One region of the Azospirillum sp. P4_B5 genome, then DNA from elsewhere that is predicted to be linked to it. Evidence: predicted binding sites of a transcription regulator. Region 1 holds the regulator's gene; the other holds the start of a gene.
What was found. The regulator LexA, encoded in region 1, represses DNA repair genes until DNA is damaged. The targets are predictions, from matches to a motif close to ATGTTCTANTTTGGTTC.
Positions count from the first base shown of each region.

Region 1 (5,332 bases):
GCACGCGGCTGATGATCGGGGAACCGACGGTGGAGCGGCTGGCTCCGGAGGCGACACCGGCGCGGGTCCGACTGCATCTGCCGGCCAAGGTGACTCCGCCGGAGGCCGGGACGGTGGTCCAGCTGCGGGCCATGCTCCACCCGCCGGCCGCCCCGGCGGAGCCGGGAGCGTTCGACCTGCAGCGGCGCGCCTATTTCGAAGGCTTCGGCGCGGTCGGCTTCGTCATGGGCGCTCCCGTCGCACAGGAGGCGCCACTGCCCGGTGGCTGGCGCCGGGTGACCGTGGCTTTCGAGCGGGCCCGTGCTGCCATCGCCGAGCGGGTGCGTGCCGTCGTGACCGACCCCGCGGGGGCCAGCGTCACCGCCGCCCTGCTGAACGGCGACGCGGCGGCGATTCCCGAGCCGATGATGGACGCCTTCCGCGACAGCGGGCTGGCGCATCTCCTGTCCATTTCCGGCCTGCATGTGGGCATCGCCGCGGGGATCGTCTTCTGGGTGGTGCGCGCGCTTCTGGCGCTGGTTCCCTGGGTGGCCCTGCGCTGGCCGATCAAGAAGATCGCGGCGCTGGCCGGCATCCTGTCGGCCATCCTCTACACGCTGCTGGTGGGCGCGCCCTTGCCGACGCTGCGGTCGGTGCTGATGACCGGCCTCGTCATGGGCGCGGTCATCGCCGACCGGTCGCCGATCAGCATGCGGCTGGTCGCCTTCGCCGGCATCGTCACCGTCCTGTACGATCCCGAAGGAATGCTGGGGCCGAGCTTCCAGATGTCCTTCGCGGCGGTCGTCGCCCTGATCGCGGCCTTCGAGCGGTTCACGCCCTGGGCGGTGCGTCGGCGGCGCGAGCTGGGCTGGCTCGGCCGAGGAACGATGACGTTGGGCGGCATCGCCTTTTCCAGCGTCGTGGCGACGGTCGCGACGACGCCCTATGGGCTCTACCATTTCCAGCAGGTCGCCTTTTACGGCGTGCTGTCCAACATGGTGGCGATCCCCATCACGACGGTGTGGATCATGCCCTTCAGCCTGCTCTCCTACCTGCTGCTGCCCTTCGGGCTGGAGGGGCCGGCGGTGACGGCGATGAGCTGGGGCGTCCGGCTGGTCATCGAAACGGCGGAGCGAACCGCGGCGCTGCCCGGCGCCACCGCGTTTCTGCCGGCCATGCCCGACGCCGCCATCGCCGCCGTCACGCTGGGCGGTCTGTGGCTGGCGATTTGGACGGGGCGCTGGCGCTGGCTGGGGCTGGTCGCCTTGACCGGTGGACTGGTCGCCCCGGTCTTTGCGTCGCGGCCCGACATTCTGGTGTCGGAGGACGGAAAGCTGATGGCCGTGCGCGGCGCGGAGGGGATTCTCAGCCTCTCCACCGTCAGCGACGGGCGGGTCGCCAACAGCTGGCGGCGGCGTGACGGCATGGAGAAGCCGGAGGAGAAGGGCGGTCAGGATGTCTGGCCGCTCGCCGGGGTCAGTCTGGACGGGCGGTTGCGCTGTGACGCTCTGGGATGCCTCTACCGTGCACAGGGCAAGACGGTGGCGCTGCTGCGCCAGCCGGACGCCTTGCCGGAGGATTGCGCGCTGGCCGATGCGGTGGTGACCGTGGTCCCGTCGCGCGGATGTCGGGCGCCGCTGGTCATCGACCGCTGGCGCCTGCGGCGGGAGGGCGCGCACGCGCTCACCCTGACGGACAAGGGCATCCGCGTCGAGAGCGTGCGTGGCCAGCGTGGCGACCGCCCGTGGACGATGGGAGGAACGCTCTCCGATGGAAAGACCGGGGCGCGCTGAACCGCCGCCCCGGAGCATCCCGCCGTCAGTACTTCCGCACCAGACCGACAAGGCGGCCCTGCACGCGGACGCGGTCGGCGCCGAAGATGCGGGTCTCGTAGGCGGCGTTGGCCGGTTCGAGCGCCACGGTGTTGCCCTTGCGGCGCAGGCGCTTCAGCGTGACCTCGGCGTCGTCCACCAGGGCGACGACGATCGAGCCGTTGTCCGCGCTGTCGCAGCGCTGGATGACCACCGTGTCGTGGTCGAGGATGCCGGCCTCCACCATCGAATCGCCGGCCACCTCAAGCGCGTAGTGGTCGCCCATGCCGAGCATGGCGGCGGGAATGTCAACGAAGGCGGAACCGTCGCGCAGCGCCTCGATGGGCGTGCCCGCGGCGATGCGGCCGTAGAGCGGAAGCTGCACCGATTCGGACGCCGGGTTCGCCTCCCGTCCCGCGAAGCTGAAGTCACCCTTGATGACGTTGGGCTGGAACTTGGCGCGCGGCGGCCGGGTCCGGGCAGTCTCCAGCCCCTCCGGCAGCCGCAGCACCTCCAGCGCGCGGGCGCGGTGGGGCAGGCGGCGGATGAAGCCGCGCTCTTCCAGCCCGGTGATCAGACGGTGGATACCCGACTTGGACTTCAGGTTGAGAGCGTCCTTCATTTCATCGAAGGAAGGGGACACACCGCCCTGTCCGAGCCGCTCGTTGATGAAAAGCAGCAATTCATGCTGCTTGCGCGTGAGCATTTGTGCCTCCCGACCGGTTCCGCACTAGATATGGAACAAAAGCAAAACGTTCCCTTATGTTCTAGTTTGGTTCTTAACCCCCGTCAAGCCCTACGGATGAAATCAATCGCAAATCGACGGACAGGACTCCCAAAGCGATTGCCAAAGGGATTGGGGGTGCAGAATGGATTAAAGCGACAGTACACCGCCGCTCAATGGGATCACCGTCACGCGGTCGCCGGCGGTTGCGGCGGGGGCCTGAGGCTCGCGGACGATCAAAGCGTCGGCTTGGGCCAGCCGGGACATCATCGCGCTGTCCTGGCGCGGGAAGGGGGTGGCGACCGGCTCGCCGTCCGGTCCGATGGACAGCGTGGCGCGCAGGAAATCCGTGCGGTCGTCGTTGGCCCTCAGCGGCGCGCCGAGCCGGACCGTGAGCGTGGTGTTCTCGGCGGGCAGCCCCTGGAGACGGCGAAGGACAGGCACCAGGAACAGCACGGCGGCCACCCCGGTGGACACCGGATTGCCGGGCAGGCCGAGCAGCGGCACGCCGTTCGCCGTCCCGAAAATCAACGGCTTACCGGGCTTCATGGCGACCCGGTAGAAGTCCAGAGACAGCCCGCCCAGCACATCGCGCACATGGTCGTGCTCACCTTGCGAGGCGCCACCCGTGGTCACCAGCAGGTCGCAGCCGGCCGCCCCGACGGCCATGGCGGCGAGATGCTCCGGGTCATCCTTGGCCACGCCGAGATTGTGCGCGACGCCGCCCTGGCTGGCGACCAGTGCGCACAGGCCGATCGCGTTGGAACTGACGATCTGGCTCGGCCCCAGCGGATCGCCGGGCAGGGCGATCTCGTCTCCGGTGGCGAGCACGGCGACCCGCGGGCGGCGGTGGACGCGCAGCCAGGGCAGATTGGCCGCGGCGGCCAGGGCGACGTCGCGGGCGGTGAGCAGCCGTCCCTTGGGAAGGAGGTTCTCTCCGGCGGTGAAGTCCAGACCGGCGGGGCGGATGAAGCGGCCCGCGGGCACGGCGCGCCCGACGCGCACGCGGTCCCCGGCGTCTTCGCAATCCTCCTGCATCACCACGGCGTCGGCCCCGGCGGGCAGTGGGGCGCCGGTGAAGATGCGCACGGCCTCGCCGGCGCCGACCGTTCCGGCGAAGGCGTGGCCGGCCGCGGACTCGCCGATCCGGCGCAGCGTGACCGGCGCATCCGCCGACGCCGGATCGATGTCGGCGGCGCGGACGGCCCAGCCGTCCATGGCGGCGGCGGCGAAAGGCGGCTGGGTCAGCCGGGCGACGGCGGGCTCCGCCAGGACGCGCCCCAGCGCGTCGGGCAGCGGCACCGTCTCCGCCGGCAGGGCGGTGAAGGCGGCGAGAATGCGGGCGCGGGCTTCACCGACCTGCAGCATCAGACCGCGCTCCCCCATTCGCCGCTCTTGCCGCCGGCCTTGTGGAGCAGCTTGACCTCGGTGATGGTCATGCCGCGGTCCACCGCCTTGCACATGTCGTAGACGGTGAGTGCGGCGACCGACACGGCGGTCAGCGCTTCCATCTCCACGCCGGTTTGCCCCCTGAGCTTGCAGGTGGCGGTGATGTCCACGGCGTTGCGCTCGGGGTCGCAGGTCAGGTCCACCTTGACCGAGGTCAGCATCAGCGGGTGGCACAGCGGGATCAGGTCCGGCGTGCGCTTGGCCCCCATGATGCCGGCCAGCCGGGCCACCGACAGCACGTCGCCCTTCTTGACGCCGCCCTGGAGGATGAGCGCCAGCGTTTCCGGCTGCATCAGGACGGAGCCGCGGGCGGTCGCCGTGCGTTCCGTGTCGGCCTTGCCGGACACGTCCACCATCACCGCGCGGCCTTCGGCGTCGAAATGGGTGAAGCCGCTTGCGGGCTGGTCGGTCATAGGGGTTTCTCCATGAACAGGCTCAACGGGTCCGGGCCGTAGGGGCCGAAGGGACCGCGGTCGGCGAAGCCCTGCTTGCGGTAGAGCGCGATGGCCTCGTCCTGATAGACGCCGGTTTCCAGCCGCAGCAGGGACAGGCCGGCGGCGCGGGCCTCGTCCTCGATGCGTTCCAGAAGGCGCCGCCCGATCTGGCCACCGCGCGCGGTCGGCTGGACGAACATCCGCTTGACCTCGCCATAGCCGCCCTCGATGTCGATGCGCATAGCGCCGCAGCCGACCACGGTTCCGGAACGCCGGGCGACAAGGAAGCGGATGTCCGGCTTGGCCAGCGACTGCAGGTCGAGCAGATGGTTGCTCTCGGCTGGGTATAAGTCGCCCAGATAGCGGTCCAACTCCTCGATGAGCTGGACCACCTCGTCCTGGAGCGGGCTTTCACGGGCAATGGTCACGTTCGGCACGGCGTCGCTCCTCCCCATTGCTTTTTTATTTGATATCAGGCGAGCAGGGCGCGGGTGGCCGCGGTCACATCCTCCTGCCGCATCAGCGATTCACCGACCAGGAAACAACACGCGCCCACCGCCGCCATGCGCGACAGGTCCGCCGGGCTGTAGAGACCGCTTTCGGCGACCAGCATGCGGTCGGCGGGCACATGGGCGGCCAGTTCCTCGGTCGTGGCGATGTCGACCGCCAGAGTCTTCAGGTTCCGGTTGTTCACGCCGAGAAGCGGGGTCTTCAGCGCCAGCGCGCGGTCCAGCTCCTCGCGGTTGTGCACCTCGACCAGCACGTCCAGGCCCCAGGCGATGGCGGCGTCCTCGATCTCTGCGGCCTGCGCGTCGCTCAGCGCCGCCATGATGATGAGGATGCAGTCGGCGCCCAGCGCGCGGGATTCGGCGATCTGGTAGGGATCGACCATGAAGTCCTTGCGCAGCACCGGCAGGTCCACCGCGGCGCGGGCG
Region 1 is NZ_JBFUHT010000016.1:73,586-78,917, forward strand. It holds gene AC1DVI_RS14530 (ComEC/Rec2 family competence protein) at 1-1,772, shown strand, start outside; gene lexA (transcriptional repressor LexA) at 1,798-2,496, opposite strand; gene AC1DVI_RS14540 (molybdopterin molybdotransferase MoeA) at 2,665-3,882, opposite strand; gene moaC (cyclic pyranopterin monophosphate synthase MoaC) at 3,882-4,376, opposite strand; gene AC1DVI_RS14550 (GNAT family N-acetyltransferase) at 4,373-4,834, opposite strand; gene trpC (indole-3-glycerol phosphate synthase TrpC) at 4,870-5,332, opposite strand, start outside.

Region 2 (5,332 bases), on a different contig from region 1:
TCCCTTTGCCATGTCCGCAAAGGCGTTCAACAGGCGCCAGTTTCGCCGATTTGCGCACGGAAGGCCAGAGGCAGGCAAAAAGCGCCTTTTTGCCTGCCGATCAAACGGTTTCCATGCTCACACCGCGCGGCTGTGCTTCCCGGCGCCGGTGGACAGGTAGGTGTCGAAGCGCGCGGCGACGATGCGCATCAGCGGGCGGGCGGGTTCCGGCACATGGACGCGGCGGCCCTCCACCACGGCGACCCCGTCGGCCACCAGATCGGCCATCGCCTCCAGGTCGGCGTCGAAGGTCCCGGCGGCCAGCCCATGGGCCTCAGCCACCGCGCCGGCGTCCACCGACAGGTCGCACATCAGGCGCACGATCAGGTCGCGGCGCAGCCGGTCGTCGGCAGTCAGCGTCAGCCCCTTGCCGGTCGGGAACCGCCCGGCCTCGACGGCCTGGGCGTACTGGTCGAAGGGAACGGCGTTCTGCACATAGCCCTGCGGCAGCGCCCCGATGGAGGAGGCGCCGAAGCCCAGAAGAACCTCCGCGTCGTCGGTCGTGTAGCCCTGGAAGTTGCGGCTGAGCCGCCCCTCGGCCTGCTGAACGGCCAGCTCGTCGTCGGGTCGGGCGAAGTGGTCGAGGCCGATGGGCTGGAAACCGGCGTCGGTCAGCACCCCGGCGATGGACGCGAACTGCTCCCACCGGCCCAGCGTGCCGGCCAGCGCCGACTCGTCGATCTTCTTCTGGTGGGACTTCATCCACGGCACATGGGCGTAGCCGAAGACCGACAGCCGGTCCGGCGCCATGGTCAGGGCGATCTCGGCGGACCGCGCGACGCTCTCCACCGACTGCTTGGGCAGGCCGTACATCAGGTCGAGGTTGATGTGGCGGATGCCGTTGGCGCGCAGCCATTCCAGCGTCTGCTCGGTCTGTTCCCGCGGCTGGATCCGGTTGATGGCCGCCTGCACCCCGGCGTCGAAGTCCTGCACGCCCAGCGAGGCGCGGTTGACCCCGGCGCGGCCCAGCGCTTCCGCCATCTCGCGGGTCAGGGTGCGCGGGTCGATTTCCACCGCGATCTCCGCGTCCGGCGTCACGTCGTAGCGCTCACGCAGCAGGGCGATCAACGATTCGAAGTCGTCCGGCGCCATCATGGTCGGGGTGCCGCCGCCGAAATGGATGTGCCGCACCCGCAGCCGTCCGGAAATGCGGTCGGCGACCATGCCGATCTCGCGGCGCAGATGGCCGAGATACTCGGCGATGGGGGCGTAGCGGGCGACGATCTTGGTGTGGCAGCCGCAGTACCAGCACATCTTCGCGCAGAAGGGCACGTGCAGGTACAGCGACCCCGTATGGGCCGCCGTGTCCAGCTCCGCCAGCCAGTCCGCGTAGCGCTCCGCCCCCACGGCGGCGGTGAAGTGCGGCGCCGTCGGGTAGCTGGTGTAGCGGGGCACCCGCAGCCCGTCGTACTTGGCGAGCAGGGCGGCGTTCAGCGGGGCGGTCGGGGCGGTGGCGCAGGCCACGGGGGAGATCGCGTTCATGACGGGGAGGATCGTGCAGACCGCCTCCCGCCGCTTTGACACAAGTCAAGCGTTCGAACGCCCGCCCGTCAGGCCTGTCCGTCAGTCGGGTGCGGCCAGCCGGTTCTCCAGATGCTCCAGCAGCAGGTTCAGATTGCGGCGGTTGGCCTTGAAGCCGATGTCGAAGAGGGCGCCGACCACCGGGACCGAGCCGCCGGCCCAATCCACGGCCATGTTGGCGACCATGCGGGCGATCAGGCTTTTCGGAAGGTCGAAGCGGGCGGCCTCCATGACAATGTAGGCGGCCACCACGGTGGTCGCCGTGCTGCCGGCGACCGGGACCAGCGCGGCGATGCCGTCCAGCCCGACGGGGATGCGCGTGCCGGGAATGCGCCAGCGCGTGTCCATCAGCCGGGTCAGCCGGCGCAGCCGCTCCAGCCTGTTCAAGTCGATATGGATGACCGGCGGCGCCGTGGCGACGCCCGAGAGGGTGGAGGCGGGCGCGGGACGCGTGCGGATGTCGCTCATGGGGCTTCACCGGTGCAGGAAAGCCGCCGTGGGGAGCCGCCGGAGGAGGGAGCCGTGGGCGGAGCCGGTCGGGCGTGTCGGGTGAGCAACCCGCGGCTGTGCCCCGCGGTTCCCGGCCTATCTCCATCGGGTGCCCGGCACCACGGACGCGTTCACAGTCCGGGCGGGGCCGCCGTCATACGGATAATCGGGCGGATAATCAGGCGGACGCAGGGTCATTGTCCGAAAGGAGGGGGAAACTTGCCGGAGCGGATGCGGCGATTGGACGCGCGATGTGGGCTCGCTGGAGGCTAAATGTTTGACGTTTCTGGGAATTATCCGGTGTGGCCAAGCTTTTTTTGGCATCGGTCGGACGGCCATATGCCGAAGGCCTCTCTGGTCCGAGGCGCCCCAAAGGACAACAATGGTGCGCGCACGTTGAGACTAAAGACCGAAAAGAACCGAACGGGCACCCGCTCCACAGGGTGATGGGCAGGGCACCGAACATCGGAAAAAAACAGGTCGGAAAAAAGGGAGGATCACCATGACCATGCTTTATTGCGCCTGCTGCGGACAGCCGTTCCGCCGCAGTTCGTCGCGCGGGCCGGCGCCGCTCTATTGCTCACGCGATTGCCGCCGCCAGATCGAGGTCCGCCGCCGCGTCTGGGCGTCGCGGCAAACGGCGGAACGGACGGCCGCCACGTCGCGGGCGCCAGTGGTTCCGGCCGGTGCGGGTGCCTTCCAACAGGGGGGGATGGTGTGGGAGCGCGCCTCCGCCTGATCGGGCGCCGCACGCAGTCTGCGCATTTTTTGGCCGGTTTGGTTGTGGCCCCTCTAAAACGGCAGGGCTGCCATACCATATAGGAGGACGCTACATGATGAGCGTCCCCCTGAACCGAGGGCTTTTCCGAACACGGCCATGACCCAGAACACGCGATCCCCCCGCACCGTTTCCCGCACTCCGGCCCGCGCCTTCGGCGCCGTCGCTCTGGCGCTGGCCGTGGCGCTGACCGCCGGTACCGCCGACGCCCGCGCCGGTAAGAGCAGTTCCGCGGGCAGCCGCGGCTCGCGCACTTACGAGGCGCCGGCCCAGACCAACACCGCGCCGCGAGCCGCCCCGATGGAGCGCTCGGCGGCCCCGGCCCAGACTCCGGGCGCCCAGCAGCCGGGCATGCAGCAGCCGGGCATGGCGTCGCCGGCGGCGGCGCAGCGCGGCGGCTTCTTCTCGCGCGGCGGCTTCATGCCGGCCCTGATGGGCGGCCTGATCGGCGCCGGCATCGCCGGCATGCTGTTCGGCGGCGGCTTCCTCGACGGGCTGGGCAGCTTCGCCGGCATCCTGGGCTTCATCCTCCAGATCCTGCTGGTTGTCTTCCTGGTTCGGCTGGCCATGCGCTTCTTCCGCAACCGCTCGGCGGGCGCGGCGCGGCCGGCGGGCATGGGCGCTCCCAACACCGCCTATGCCGGCCCGAATCCGGGCGTCATGAACCGCGAGGCGGTGGACGCGCGCTCGAACCCGCTGGGTGGTGGCGCTCGCGGTGGTGCGGCGGCGGGTCCGGCCTCGGGTCCAGCTTCTTCCGGCCGTCCGGGCGTGCGCCGTGACGACGTGGGCATCGGCCCGGCCGACTATCAGGCGTTCGAGCAGACGCTGGTTGCGGTCCAGACCGCCTACGGCAACGAGGACCTGACGGCCCTGCGCAGCGCCGTGACGCCGGAGATGGCCTCCTACTTCGCCGAGGAACTGGCGGCCAACAACAACCGCGGCGTAATCAACCGCCTGTCCGACGTCCGTCTGCTCCAGGGCGACCTGGCCGAGGCGTGGCGCGAGGGCAACGTGGAATACGCCACCGTGGCGATGCGCTTCTCGCTGACCGACGTGACGGTCGACCGCGCCAGCAACCGCGTGGTCGAGGGCGACCCCAACCGCCCGGTCGAAGCCACGGAAATCTGGACCTTCACCCGTCCGCGCGGCGGGCGCTGGGTCCTGTCGGCGATCCAACAGGCCGGCTGACCACTCTCCACTCCTCAACCGGTCTCGCGAGGGGGGCGTCCGAAAGGGCGCCCCCTTTCGCATTTCCGGACTCCCCTGGGCGGATGGGACATGATAGAACATATCAGGAACAAATACCTGCTCAGCGGAAGCGAGTCATGCCCGAACTTCCTGTGCCCGAGTCTTGCGTCGGAGCGCCTGCGCCGGACCGGGCGGCCGTTCTTGCCGATCTGCGCGCCCGCATCCGGGGCCTGGAAGGGCTGGGCGGGGAGGGGGCGCGGGTGCTGCCCTTCGGCCTGCCGGACCTCGACGGGGTCTTTCCGGCAGGGGGGCTGCCGCTCGGCTGTCTGCACGAGGTGGCGGGGGAGGAGCCGGGAGCCGGCACGGCCTTCGCCGCGCATCTGCTGGCCCGCCTCGCCAGCGCGGCGGCGCCCGCGCTGTGGGTCGTGCGCGGGCGCGACCTGCACGCCGCCGGGCTGGCCGCCTATGGGCTGACGCCGGACCGGCTGATCGCCGTGCGCGCGACCCGCGACGCCGACGCCCTGTGGGCGATGGAGGAGGCGCTGCGCTGCAAGCGGCTGTCCGCCGTGCTGGGGGAGGTCGGGGGGCTGGACCTGACGGCGAGCCGCCGGCTGCAACTGGCCACCGAGTCGTCGGGTGTGACGGGATTCCTGCTGCAGAGCACCGCCCGCCGCTCGGCGGCGAGCGCGGCGGTCACCCGCTGGCGGGTCGCGCCGGCTCCCAGCCGGACGGCGGAACCGGGCGTGGGCGATCCGCGCTGGCGCGCCGAACTGGAGCGCTGCCGGGGCGGTCGCCCTGGGGTGTGGCTTCTGGAATGGCGTGACGGTGCCCTGGTCCCGGCGAGGGAGCCGAAGCGGGCCATTCCCGCGCCTGCACCCACATCCACCCCGGTTCGGCGTCCGGCACCGGCGTCCGGAAACGGACCGTCCTGGGCCGAGGTGGCGTGATGCGGACGGAAGGACGGGCGGTGATGTCGCTTACACGACAGCCGCCCGTCAGCTTCCGATCAGTAGTTGGTGGTCCAGTCGGGCAGGGAATGCCCGGTTTCGCCATCCGGATCGGTGTGAAGCGGAAAGGGCGCGTCGTCCGCGTAGAGCGGCAGTTGCCGGGCGAATTCCGCCGATTCCTGAGCCCGGCGTTGCTCCAGCAAGCGGGCGGCCAAATGAGCGGGCAGCATGGCAAGCCTCCTTTTGAGCGTCGGGAGAGCCTGGGGAGCGGTCCTGTCGGCCGCCCTCGGCCCAACCCGTCCTGTGTGTCTGGACGCTATCATGCAAGGTCCAGGCCTCTAAGTGATGCAGATCACGCGTTATGCAAACT
Region 2 is NZ_JBFUHT010000012.1:147,979-153,310, forward strand. It holds gene hemN (oxygen-independent coproporphyrinogen III oxidase) at 118-1,521, opposite strand; gene AC1DVI_RS12205 (DUF4112 domain-containing protein) at 1,603-2,028, opposite strand; gene AC1DVI_RS12210 (hypothetical protein) at 2,552-2,788, shown strand; gene AC1DVI_RS12215 (Tim44 domain-containing protein) at 2,927-4,015, shown strand; gene AC1DVI_RS12220 (ImuA family protein) at 4,153-4,962, shown strand; gene AC1DVI_RS12225 (hypothetical protein) at 5,022-5,192, opposite strand.
Region 2: AC1DVI_RS12220 (ImuA family protein) is a predicted target of LexA. The motif match lies at 4,112-4,128, and genes of this name have one in related genera.